DNA from 3 places in the Sphingomonas sp. FW306-05-A genome. Region 3 is predicted to be linked to each of the others. Evidence: predicted binding sites of a transcription regulator. Region 3 holds the regulator's gene; each other region holds the start of a gene.
The links. The regulator LexA, encoded in region 3, represses DNA repair genes until DNA is damaged. The targets are predictions, from matches to a motif close to GTTCCNCNCTTGTTCT.
Positions count from the first base shown of each region.

Region 1: a site for LexA is predicted at 2,142-2,157, ahead of radA (DNA repair protein RadA). Genes of this name have one in related genera too.
Region 2: a site for LexA is predicted at 2,640-2,655, ahead of recA (recombinase RecA). Genes of this name have one in related genera too.

Region 1 is NZ_JBYSXN010000002.1:107,540-111,718, reverse strand. It holds gene AC3WJR_RS09405 (glycosyltransferase family 4 protein) at 1-255, opposite strand, end outside; gene AC3WJR_RS09400 (glutathione S-transferase C-terminal domain-containing protein) at 330-1,034, shown strand; gene AC3WJR_RS09395 (GAF domain-containing protein) at 1,031-1,510, opposite strand; gene AC3WJR_RS09390 (BLUF domain-containing protein) at 1,599-2,015, opposite strand; gene radA (DNA repair protein RadA) at 2,178-3,551, shown strand; gene AC3WJR_RS09380 (CvpA family protein) at 3,816-4,179, shown strand, end outside.
Region 2 is NZ_JBYSXN010000001.1:882,311-886,489, reverse strand. It holds gene AC3WJR_RS04120 (alpha/beta hydrolase) at 1-547, shown strand, start outside; gene AC3WJR_RS04115 (glutathione S-transferase family protein) at 595-1,227, opposite strand; gene recA (recombinase RecA) at 1,464-2,567, opposite strand; gene AC3WJR_RS04105 (SDR family oxidoreductase) at 2,724-3,734, opposite strand; gene AC3WJR_RS04100 (response regulator) at 3,854-4,179, opposite strand, start outside.
Region 3 is NZ_JBYSXN010000001.1:1,001,292-1,005,470, forward strand. It holds gene AC3WJR_RS04660 (ComEC/Rec2 family competence protein) at 1-1,422, shown strand, start outside; gene lexA (transcriptional repressor LexA) at 1,413-2,087, opposite strand; gene AC3WJR_RS04670 (molybdopterin molybdotransferase MoeA) at 2,144-3,334, opposite strand; gene AC3WJR_RS04675 (TonB-dependent receptor) at 3,529-4,179, shown strand, end outside.

The sequences.
Region 1 (4,179 bases), on a different contig from region 3:
GTCGGCCCGCAATTGCGCGTTGAGTCCAAGCGACACCTTGTATTCGGCGCGTCCCGGAAATTTGAAGGACGGCGCGCTGACCAGATCGCCGGTCGGCGCGAACGCTGGGCGTCGGCTCGTTGGCGCATAGACGCGTACCTGTGCGCCTTGTTGCAGCAGATGCCCGACAAGCAGGTTCAACGCCTGATTCGCACCATCGCGCGTATAATTATAGTTGCCGCTGAACAGGGCCACGCGGAGATCGGATACGTCCATTGGCAGGGGCCATAGCGAAGCGCAGGGGGGATGACTATCTCCCTCGGTGCCCCCATTTTGTCAGGAGTCCCGCCATGGTCGATCTTTCGCGTTTTCCGATCACGCAGCGTTGGCCAGCGGCGCATCCCGACCGGCTGCAACTGTATTCGCTGCCGACCCCCAACGGCGTGAAAGTCTCGATCATGCTGGAGGAAACCGGTCTAGCTTATGAGCCGCATCTGATCGACTTTGCGAACGACGATCAGAAGTCGTCTGCGTTCGTTTCGCTCAACCCGAATGGCAAGATCCCTGCGATCATCGATCCGGACGGTCCCGGCGGCGTTCCGTTCGGATTGTTCGAATCCGGCGCGATCCTGCTGTATCTCGCCGAGAAGACGGGCAAGTTCCTGCCCGCGGATCCGGCCGAGCGGCTTCAGGCGATCCAGTGGGTGATGTTCCAGATGGGCGGCGTCGGTCCGATGTTCGGGCAGCTCGGCTTCTTCGTGAAGTTTGCGGGCAAGGATTACGAGGACAAGCGCCCACGCGACCGATACGTCGCGGAGGCAAAGCGGTTGCTCGGCGTGATGGACGCGGCGCTGGCGGGGAAACAGTGGTTCCTGGGGGACAGCTATACGATCGCCGATATTGCGATGATCGGCTGGGTTCGCGCGCTCGTCGATTTCTACGGCGCGGGCGATCTGGTCGGGTTCGACGCCTTCGGCAATGTGCGGGCCTGGCTCGATCGGGGCCTTGCCCGTCCGGCGGTCCAGCGCGGGTTGGAGATTCCCGCGCGCGGCTAGCCGAGGCTGTCGCGCGAGGGCGCATCCAGGATCGCGGCGATCTCCGTGGCAAATCCGCGGATCGTTGCGATCAGTTCGGGCATGTCGATCTTGGCGGGGCCAGGATCGATCGCACAAAGCGTTCCGAAAAACCGGCCGTCGGACAAAGTTATTGGCAGCGAAATGTAACTTTCGAAACCGTAGAGGATAGGTGTCGAATGGGTCCGCCAATAGGCGTCTCCCGACACGCTATCGATCACAACCGGTTGCCCATGTTCGCGGATCTCGTTGCAGATCGTCGTCTTCAAATCGAGTTCGTCACCCGGATCTAGCCCGAACTCGATCTGATCGAGCACATGACACGCCGTCCACGTCTGCTCTGTGACCTGTGCGACCGCGGCAAATCCCATTCCGGTAAGATCGCAGACGCGCGCAAGAATTTCGGCAACGCGCGGGTTCCCGGCCAGAGTAACGCAACCTGTAGCTTTACTCTGCATCGGAATGTTCCCCAGGCGCATCTATACCGCGTCTGGCGAGACGGGCAAGCTACACTGTGCGCAGGGGAAATTCGCTGATGCGGGGATATCAGGCGGCCGCGTGCAGCGTCGCGAACTCGGTGAATTCCGCGCGCAGCATGGGGTCGTCGATCGGCGCGACCAGTTGCTCGACGATCGCTCGCAAATCGCGCTTCTGTCCGTTGCGGTCGACCACCCGTGCGGAACGATACCCCATCGCCCATTCGCCGAACGCCCGTGTCTCGATCGTCTTGTTCGACAGTCGGACGACCGCGAAATGCCGTGGATCGTGCGAGATTCGCTCGAACACGCTCGCGACTGCTTCTTCCGGACCCTCGAGCACTTGCAGGAATCGGCGTCCACCGACGACCAGCAATCCGGTTACCCCGACGGCGGCATTGTTCCGGCGCGAGCTCCGCAGGATACCGTCCAGCGCAGCCTCGTCGAAGCCGTCGCGGGCGGTGCTGATGTAGAGGATACGCTGCATGAGGGAACTCCGTTGAACGCCCCTAGAATTGCCGCGAAAGCCGAACGTTTCGTTAATTTGATGGTCAGTACTATACTGACGCATGTTATCGCGTCTGGCCGACGCTTCCGTTCGTCGACAAGCCCTGTTCCCTTAACGTTCCAGTTGGGCTAGGCTGTCCCGATGGCAAAACCCCAGAAGCGCTACGTCTGCCAATCCTGCGGCTCGGTCTCGCATCGCTGGGCCGGACAGTGCGGCGATTGTTCCGAGTGGAACACGATGGTCGAGGATACAGCGGGCGCCAACGTCACGCCGTTCCAGGCCAAGCACAATCTGATGGGGGGCGGGCGATCAATCCAGCTGGTCGGGCTGGACGCCGAGATCACGCTCCCCGAACGGATGCAGTCGGGGATCGCGGAACTCGACCGCGCGCTGGGTGGCGGGTTCGTCGAGGGGTCGGCGACGCTGATCGGCGGCGATCCGGGGATCGGCAAGTCGACGCTGCTGCTGCAGGCCGCCGCCAAGATGGCGATGGCGGGATTGCCGGTCGCCTATGTCTCGGGCGAGGAAGCCGCGGATCAGGTCCGTTTGCGTGCGCGGCGGCTCGGGCTCGGCAGTGCGCCGGTGATGCTCGCGGCGGCGACCTCGGTGCGCGATATCCTGACGACGCTGTCGCAGGCGACCCCGCCCGCGTTGCTCGTGATCGATTCGATTCAGACGATGCATTCCGACCTGATCGAGGGCGCGCCGGGCACCGTCAGCCAGGTTCGGGCCTCGGCGCAGGAACTGATCCGCTTCGCCAAGGAACGCGGCACCGCGGTGGTGCTCGTCGGCCATGTCACCAAGGACGGCAGCATCGCGGGCCCGCGCGTGCTCGAACATATGGTCGACACGGTGCTGAGCTTCGAGGGCGAGCGCAGCCACCAATATCGCATCCTCCGCGCGATCAAGAACCGCTTCGGCGGGACCGACGAGATCGGCGTGTTCGCGATGGTCGCGGAAGGGCTGACCGAAATCGCCAACCCCTCCGCGCTGTTCCTGACGCAGCGCGAAGAGGGGGTGACGGGCACCACCGTCTTCCCCGCGCTGGAGGGCACAAGGCCGGTGCTCGTGGAAATCCAGGCGCTGGTCGTCCGGCTTGCGAGCGGCGCGACGCCGCGCCGTGCCGTCGTCGGGTGGGACAGCGGCCGGATGGCGATGATCCTCGCGGTGCTCGAGGCGCGCTGCGGCCTCAGCTTTTCGGCATGCGAGGTCTATCTCAACATCGCGGGCGGCTACAAAGTGCAGGATCCCGCGGCGGATCTTGCGGTAGCGGCGGCGCTGGTCTCGGCGCTAAGCGAACGGCCGGTCCCGGTCGATGCGGTCGCGTTTGGCGAGATCGCGCTGTCGGGCGAGATCCGTCCGGTCGCACATGCGCCGCTGCGGTTGAAAGAGGCGGGCAAGCTCGGGTTCGAGCGCGCGTTGCTCCCGTCCGCGATCACCGACGACAAGAGCGGGCTGAAGTTGACCGGGTTTCGGACGCTTGCCGACTTCGTCGGGCATATGCTGGGGAAGTAGTGGGGCACTCGCGGGTATGACTCCCCTTAGCCCCTCCCCTTCAGGGGAGGGGTTGGGGTGGGGCCGTGCCGCGCGTTCGGCCGAGGTCTCTGCGAGGCGCCCTCCACCCCCAACCCCTCCCCTGAAGGGGAGGGGCTTGCTTGTCGCACGGGCCTCGAAACAAACGGAGAGGGGGGACCACGTCGCACCCTTACGAGGGACGAGGCTGCCTCCCCGGCCGCAACGCCCTCGACTCCCCCGGCCCGCTCCGGATAGAGCAACGTCATGAACCTCACCGCGCTCGACATCATCGTCCTCATCGCCGTCGGCGGCGCGGCCATGCTTGGCGTGGCACGCGGGTTCGTCACTGAATTCCTGTCGCTGTTCGCCTGGGTCGCGATCGTCTTTGCGCTCAAGCTGTTTCACGTTCCGCTGACCCACGCGCTGACCGGCGTGGTCGGAACGACCGCGGGCGCGGCGGTGCTGGCATTCGCGCTGCTCGCGGGGGGGACGTATTTCGTTGGTCGGATGATCGCCAATGCAGTCGGTGCGCGGACTCGCGAATCGGTGATCGGCCCGATCGACCGGGCGCTAGGGTTCGGTTTCGGCGCGCTCAAGGGGCTGATTCTCGTAAGCCTCGGGTTCCTTC
Region 2 (4,179 bases), 120 kb from region 3:
TGGTGGCACGATGAACAACCACATCGTGATGGAACTCTACAAGACGTTCCAGCGCCGTGGGTTTGCGACCCTGCGCTTCAATTTTCGCGGCGTTGGCAAGAGCCAGGGTACGTTTGACAACGGCGTCGGCGAACTGTCCGACGCGGCGAGCGCGCTCGACTGGGTCCAGAGCTTTCACCCGGAAGCGCAGACCACGTGGATCGCAGGCGTCAGCTTCGGCGCATGGATCGGCATGCAGTTGCTGATGCGCCGTCCGGAGATCCGCGGCTTCATCTCGGTCGCGCCGCCTGCCAACATGTATGACTTCACCTTCCTGGCACCCTGCCCGGCGAGCGGGATCATCATCCAGGGCGAGGCCGACGAGGTCGCAACCCCGGCGGCGACGCAGAAGCTCGTCGACAAGCTGCGCACGCAGAAGCACATCACGATCAATCACGACACGATCCCCAAGGCGAACCATTTCTTCGAACATGAAATGCCGCAACTGATGGGGTCGGTGGACAAGTATCTCGACATGCGGCTCGACCCGAACTCGCCAATCCGCTGACATCCGGTCCGCCTTCCCCGCGTTCGCGCAGGGAAGGCGGAGCGTTTTCAGGCGTAAGCGTAAGGTCCGCCCTTGGCGAGCGCCGCCTGATAGGCCGGACGCGCGTGGATCTTGTCGAGCCATGCGATCGTCGCGGGCCGCGACTCGTCCAGCCCTGCGCGGCTGCGCGCCGCTTCGAGCGGGAAGCTCATCATGACGTCGGCTGCGCTGATCGAGTCGCCGGCAAACCATGGACGGCTGGCGAGCTCGCTTTCGACATAATCGAGATGGACGTCGATCATCGGTTGAACGCGCTTGGCCGCGGTCTTGCCGAGCACCGGAATGCGGTTGAGCACGAGCAGCAACAACAGCGGCGGCATCATCGACCCTTCGGCATAATGCAGATACTGGCGATAGCGCAGCGTGGCTTCGCGGTGTGCAGGAGGTCCCATGCGGCCATCGGCCAGCTCGACGATATAATCGACGATCGCACCGGTCTCGATCACTACATGGCCCGCCGCGCGGTCCTCCAGCACGGGCGATTTGCCGAGCGGATGGACCCTCTTGAGTTCGGGCGGCGCGAGCATCGTCGCCTTGTCGCGCTCGTAGCGAACGATCTCATACGGCAGCCCCAGCTCCTCCAGCAGCCACAGGATCCGTTGCGAGCGGGAGTTTTCCAGATGATGGACAATGAGCGACATAAACGTCTCCGTACAAGCGCGACCGGGTCCCGCCGCAGCGGTGGAAGGTCGCAGGAAAGTCGCACCAGCTTACCCAATGTGGGGATTGGCTACCATTCCAAACCATGAAGGGCCCACCATTGCTGGCGGGCCCTCCCAGGGTGTTCGACGGCAAGATCGGCCGTCCCGTATTGCAGGAACACGATGCGCACGCCGTGTTCCCTGTCCCGCCCGCCGGATGGCGGCCGGAGCGAACCTCACATCTCGTCGTCGCCTTCGATGTCATCGTCAGCTTCGGGTCCGACCATCATTTCCTCGGCAACCTTGTCGGTCCGCGAACGGATCGCCTTTTCGAGGCGGTCGCTCATCTCGACATTGTTCTTGAGGAAGGTCTTCGCATTCTCGCGACCCTGCCCGATGCGAACACTGTCATAGGAGAACCAGGCGCCAGACTTCTCGACCAGCCCGGCCTTGACGCCAAGATCGAGAATTTCCCCGATCTTGGACACGCCCTGCCCGTACATGATGTCGAATTCGACCTGCTTGAACGGCGGCGCGACCTTGTTCTTGACGACCTTGACGCGCGTGGCGTTGCCGACGATCTCTTCGCGATCCTTGATCTGACCGGTGCGACGGATATCCAGCCGGACCGACGCGTAGAACTTCAACGCATTGCCGCCCGTCGTCGTCTCGGGGTTACCGTACATCACGCCGATCTTCATGCGCAGCTGGTTGATGAAGATCACCATGCACCGCGAACGGCTGATCGAACCGGTCAACTTGCGCAGCGACTGCGACATCAGTCGCGCCTGGAGACCGACGTGGCTGTCGCCCATCTCGCCCTCGATTTCGGCGCGCGGAACGAGCGCCGCAACTGAGTCGACCACGAGCACATCGATCGCGTTCGATCGCACCAGCGTATCGACGATCTCAAGCGCCTGCTCACCCGTATCCGGCTGCGACACGATCAGTTCGTCGATGTTGACGCCAAGCTTCTTGGCATAGACCGGGTCGAGCGCATGCTCGGCATCGACGAACGCCGCGGTGCCCCCCGTCTTCTGCGCTTCGGCAATGACGTGCAACGCAAGCGTCGTCTTGCCCGAGCTTTCCGGCCCGTAGATCTCGATCACGCGGCCGCGCGGCAGACCGCCCACGCCGAGCGCGATGTCGAGCCCGAGCGAGCCGGTCGAGATCACCTCGACCTGCATCGTCTGCTTCGAGCCCAGCTTCATCGCCGAGCCCTTGCCGAATGCACGATCGATCTGCGCCAGCGCAGCTTCGAGTGCCTTGGCGCGCTCTGCGCTCGCCTTATCCGTAGATGCCGCCATTTTGCTGTCGATCACTTTCAACGAAACCGCCATTGGAAGCCTCCCGCTAGACCGAACGCCCATCGCGTTCAATGCATGGTGGCTATGTACTATGTTTGTTCACTAAGAACAAGAGGCGAACGGCGTTCGCTTCGGGTCTGGCCGGACGTGTTCCGGCGGCATGATGACATGCCGCCGAAAACCCGCACGTCAGGGAAGGCCGTTGCCACCTGCGGCACCGTACACATGTCCGGTGGTATAACCCGATCCGTTTTCCGCGAGCAGAACATAAATGCCTGCGAGTTCGCCCGGCTGGCCGGGCCGCCCGGCGGGCGTATCGCCGCCGAACATCTCGAGTTTCTCCATCGTCGCGCCGCCCGAGACCTGCAGCGGTGTCCAGATCGGGCCGGGCGCGACGCCGTTGACGCGGATCCCCTTGGGTGCAAGCTGCTTGGCGAGGCTGCGGACGTAGTTGCTCGTCGCCGCCTTGGTCATCGCATAGTCATACAGGTCCTTCGACGGGTCGGTCGCCTGCTCCGACGTCGTTGCGATGATAACTGACCCTGGCTGAAGGTGCGGAAGCGCGGCTTTGGTCGTCCAGAACGGCGCGTAGATGTTGGTCTTGATCGTCCAGTCGAACTGCTCGCTGGAGATATCCAGGATCGAGGCATGGGTCTGTTGCCGTGCCGCGTTGTTGACCAGAATGTCCAGGCTACCCAGCTGCTTGACCGCATCGTCCACCAGCTTCTTGCAGAATGCCTCACTGCGCAGGTCGCCCGGCAGCGCGACGCCCTTGCGTCCTGCCGCCCGGATCAGATCGATCACCTCGCGTGCATCCGCCTCTTCGTCGGGAAGAAAGTTGATCGCGACGTCAGCGCCCTCGCGCGCATAGGCAATCGCCGCCGCACGACCCATGCCGGAATCGCCGCCGGTGATCAGCGCCTTACGGCCAGCAAGCCGCCCGGATCCACGGTAGCTCGTCTCGCCATGATCGGGCCGCGGCGTCATCTTGGAGGCGAGCCCGGGCCACGGCTGGCTTTGCCGCTGGAACGGCGGCTTGGGCCCTGCAGTGCGCGGGTCCTTCAGCCCGCTCTGGGGGGCGCCCTGCCCCGGAGCCTGTGGCTTGGCGAACGCAGGTGCTGCCGCGCTGGCGGCGGCCATGCCCAAGGCGGCACCGCCAACCATCGTACGCCGTGAAATTCCGTCTTCGTGATTGGCCATCGTCAGTTTCCGTTCTGCAAGGATGATGCAGCAGAAACCAACGGCAGGTCACACGGTTCAGCGCGTTCGCGCCTTTGTTTCCGTGATCTCAATCAGGGTAGACGGTTCACCGCGGCCAATCAGCCGAGCGAGTCCAGTGCCTTGGCAACGCCGTCCATTGTGAACGGCTTGGGCAGTGTGGGACGGTCCGCCCAGGCGTCGCCGACGCTATCGTGTGATCCACCCGTCGCAAAAACGAACGGGATGTTGCGCGCGGCCAGCGCTTCGGCGATCGGGAAGCTCTTCTCACCGCCCCGCAGATTGACATCGAGGATCGCAGCGTCGATCCCGCCGGCGTCGACCAGTTCGAGCGCGGACCCAACGGTATCCGCGCTGCCAGCGAGCGACTTGCCAAGGACGTCGAGGAAATCCTCGATCATCATGGCGATCAGGGGCTCGTCCTCAA
Region 3 (4,179 bases):
TCCGGGCTGGCGCATCTCCTGTCGGTCAGCGGGTTGCACATCACGGCTGCGGTCGCCGCGACGATGATCGTCGTGACGCGGTTGCTCGCATTAATCCCGTGGCTCGCGCTGCGCTGGCGGTTGCCGTTGGTGGCGGGCGCGGCGGGGGCGCTGGTCGCGATCGGGTACACGATGCTGACCGGGGCGGAGGTGCCGACGATCCGGTCGTGCGTCGCGGCGCTGTGCGTGCTGATTGCCCTCGCGCTGGGACGGGAAGCGCTGACGCTGCGCCTGGTCGCAGCGGGCGCGCTCGTCGTGTTGTTGCTATACCCGGAATCGCTCGCCGGGCCGAGCTTCCAGCTTTCGTTCGCGGCGGTTGCGGCGATCATCGCGTGGAACGACCACCCCGGCATCCGTGCGCTGGTCGCGCCGCGCGAAGAACCGCGCCTCAACCGTGTTGCGCGCAGTATCGGTGCGCTGCTGCTGACCGGACTGGTCGTCGAGGCCGCGCTTCTGCCGATCTCGCTCTACCATTTCCAGAAGGCGGGCATCTACGGCGCGGTCGCCAATATCTGTGCGATCCCGTTGACGACGTTCGTGATCATGCCGCTGGAGGCAGCGGCGCTGTTGTTCGACACGGTCGGGTTGGGGGCACCCTTGTGGTGGGCGACGCGGATGTCGCTCGAGCTGCTGTTGTGGATTGCGCGCACGACGGCGGCGATCCCTGGTTCGGTCGCGCCGTTGCCGGCGATGCCGGGGGGCGCATTTGCCGCGATGGCGATCGGCGGGATCTGGATCGCGCTGTGGCGGACGCGATGGCGACGGCTGGGGATCGGCCCGTTCGTGATCGGTGCGGCGTGGGCGATCGCCACGCCTGCGCCGGATCTGCTGGTGACCGGGGACGGACGCCATGTGGCGATCCGGACGCGAGCGGGTGACGTTGCGCTGCTGCGCGACAGGACGGGCGACTATACCGCGGACATGCTGGCGCAGGGCGGGGGCGTTGCAGGGTTGCCAGTGTTGTGGTCGGATCAGCGGGATGCGCGATGCAGCCGGGACCTGTGCATGGCGGTGAGAACCGTCGGAACACGGCGATGGACCGTGCTGGCGACGCGGAGCGCTTATGCGGTTCCGATCGAAGATCTGGTCCGGGCCTGTGCTGCCGCGGATATCGTGATCAGCGATCGCTGGTTGCCGCGGCGCTGTCGTCCACGCTGGTTGCGGCTCGACCGGAGCTTGCTGGCGCGGACCGGCGGGGTGGCGATCACTTTACCAAGACCGAGCATTTGGTCGACGGTCGCGAGCCACCGCTCCCCCAGCATCCGAACGGTGCGCACGCCAGGAGATGCGCACCCCTGGATCACGCCTGTCGATCCTCGGCAGCGACGGGCCAAACGCTGGCACCGGTCCGATCGTCGGCAACGCGCCAGCGATCAGTCGTAGCGGCGCAGCAACCCGGCCAGCTTGCCCTGCACGCGGACCTGCGCGGGCTTGTACCGCTGCGGATCATAGGCGCGGTTGGCCGGATCGAGCCGCACCATCGCCCCTTCACGGCGGAAGAACTTGAGCGTCGCTTCGCTGTCGTCGATCAAAGCCACGACGATCTCCCCGTCGCGCGCGATTTCCTGACGCTTGATCAGCGCATAGTCGCCATCGAGGATGCCAGCCTCGACCATCGAATCCCCTGCGACCTCGAGCGCATAATGTTCGCCACCACCGAGCAATGCGGCAGGCACCGACAGCATCGACGCGCCCTCGAACGCTTCGATCGGAACACCGGCGGCGATCCGGCCGTGGAGCGGAATTTCGATCACGTCATTTGCGGGCTGCGGGACGACACGCGGGCTGGCCGGTGCGGCGTCCGGCGTCGCCTTTACCGGGGCATTGGTGCCCCGTTCGGGCATCTTGAGCACTTCGAGCGCGCGCGCGCGATTGGGCAGGCGGCGGATGAATGCGCGTTCTTCCAACGCACTGATCAGGCGGTGGACGCCCGACTTGGATTTCAGGTCGAGCGCTTCCTTCATTTCCTCGAACGAGGGCGAGACTCCCGTCTCCTCCAGCCGGTCGTTGATGAAGCAGATCAACTCATGCTGTTTGCGCGTTAGCATTCCGGGCCCTTTCGTCGGAACAGACGACGAACCTATACGGAACATAAAGATGGACGTCAAGCGATCGGCAGGATTTCCACCGAGTCGCCCGCATCGGCCGCCGGGGCGAACGGTGCGCGCACGATCATGCAGTCCGCGCGGGCGAGCGTCGCGAGCAGCGACGAATCCTGGCTGTCGGCAACATAGACGCGCCCGTCGCGGGTGACGGCGCGCATGTAATCCTGACGGCGGTCGTTGGCGCGCAGCGGCGCGCCGAGGATCGCGGGGTAGGCGGTCGGCGACGGGTCGCGCGCGCCCGACATGGCGGCGATCACGGGTTTGAGGAAGATGGCCGCGGTAACATAAGCGGACACCGGATTGCCCGGCAGGCCGAGCACGAGCATCTCGTCGATCTTGCCCGCGAGCATCGGCTTGCCCGGGCGGAGCGCGATCCGCCAGAAGTCGATCGATCCGCCCGCCGCCGCCAGCGCGGGGCGGATCAGGTCGTGATCGCCGACCGATGCGCCGCCGGTGGTGACGAGAATGTCGGCTTCGACGGTGCGGAACGCTTCGGTGATCGTGTCCAGCCGGTCGGGCAGGATGCCGAGATCTACGACGTCGACGGGCAGGTCCGCCAGCATCGCCGCGAGCATCACGCCGTTCGATTCCGGCAAGGTCCGGTCGCTCAGCGGCGCACCCGGCAGGGTGAGTTCGTCGCCGCTCGCGACGATCGCGACACGGATCCGCCGCGCGACGCTGAGCGTCCCGTAACCGCCGCTCGCCGCCAGCGCGATCCGCGCCGGGGTCAGCCGGTCGCCGGTCGCGATCAGCGTCTGGTCCTGCGCGAAGTCGATCCCGGCCCGGCGGATGTTGCCGCCGCGCACCGGACCGTCGCCTGCGAGACGGACCTCGTCCCCCTCGCGTGCGGCTTCCTCCTGGATCAGCACGGCGTCCGCCCCGGGCGGAAGGGCTGCACCGGTGAAGATGCGGACCGTCTCGCCGGCGCCGATCGGGTGGTCGAACGGGTGCCCCGCGGCGCTCTCGCCGACCAAGCGCAGGGGGCCGCCGAGATCGTCGAAGCGAACCGCATAGCCGTCCATCGCGGACAGGTCGCGCGCGGGCTGGGTCCGGCGCGCGACGACGTCCGCCGCCGCCCAGCGCCCCGCGGCGGCGCGCAGCGGGACAGTTTCAGCTGCGATTTTCGGCGCAAGGGCGTGCAGGCGCGTGAGCGCGTCGTCGACGGCGAGCAGGGCAGGGCGTTCGGTCATCGCTTGGTCTCTATCGTTACCGGTCCGGTCGCGTCGACCCCTCATGGCCAAGCTGGGGTGGTGCATCCGGGCAACAGTTGATCGCAGACCTGAGCTTATGCCCTTGTTTGGCCATGCTTTGTCATGAATCAGCAACAATCCGTCCCTAGCGCCGCCGACGGGGAAGCGCTGCCACTCTGAACGAACAGACCTAGATGCGACACCGCTGGTGTTCGCACGGATGTCGGTCGGCGGTGCTCCGGGTACGATCAAGGGGACTATTTGTGAACAAGACCGTCGTAAAGTCGCTGCTGCTGGCGGGAGCCGCAGGCACCGCCCTGTTTGCCACCGGATCCGCGTTGGCACAGACCGCGAGCGATCCCGTTGCGACCGCGACGGTGGGTGCCGCTGCAACCGAGGAAGGTCTGGGCGACATCGTCGTGACCGCCGAACGCCGCACCGAGAATTTGCAGAAGGTGCCGATCTCGGTCGGCGTTGTCGGCGGTGACGATCTGCGCGCGTTCCAGAGCGGCGGTGGTGACGTGCTCGAACTCGCCAACCGCGTGCCCGGCCTGTACGCCGAGACGACCACCGGGCGCATCTTCCCGCGCTTCTATATCCGCGGCCTCGGCAACATCGATTTCTACCTTGGCGCATCGCAGCCGGTGTCGATCATCCAGGACGACGTCGTGCTCGAGCATGTCGTGCTCAAGTCCAACCCGGTGTTCGACGTCCGCCAGGTCGAAGTGCTGCGTGGCCCGCAGGGGACGCTGTTCGGTCGCAACACGACCGCGGGCATCATCAAGTTCGACACCAACCGCCCGACCAACGACTTCCACGGCCGTGCATCGGCGTCCTACGGTAGC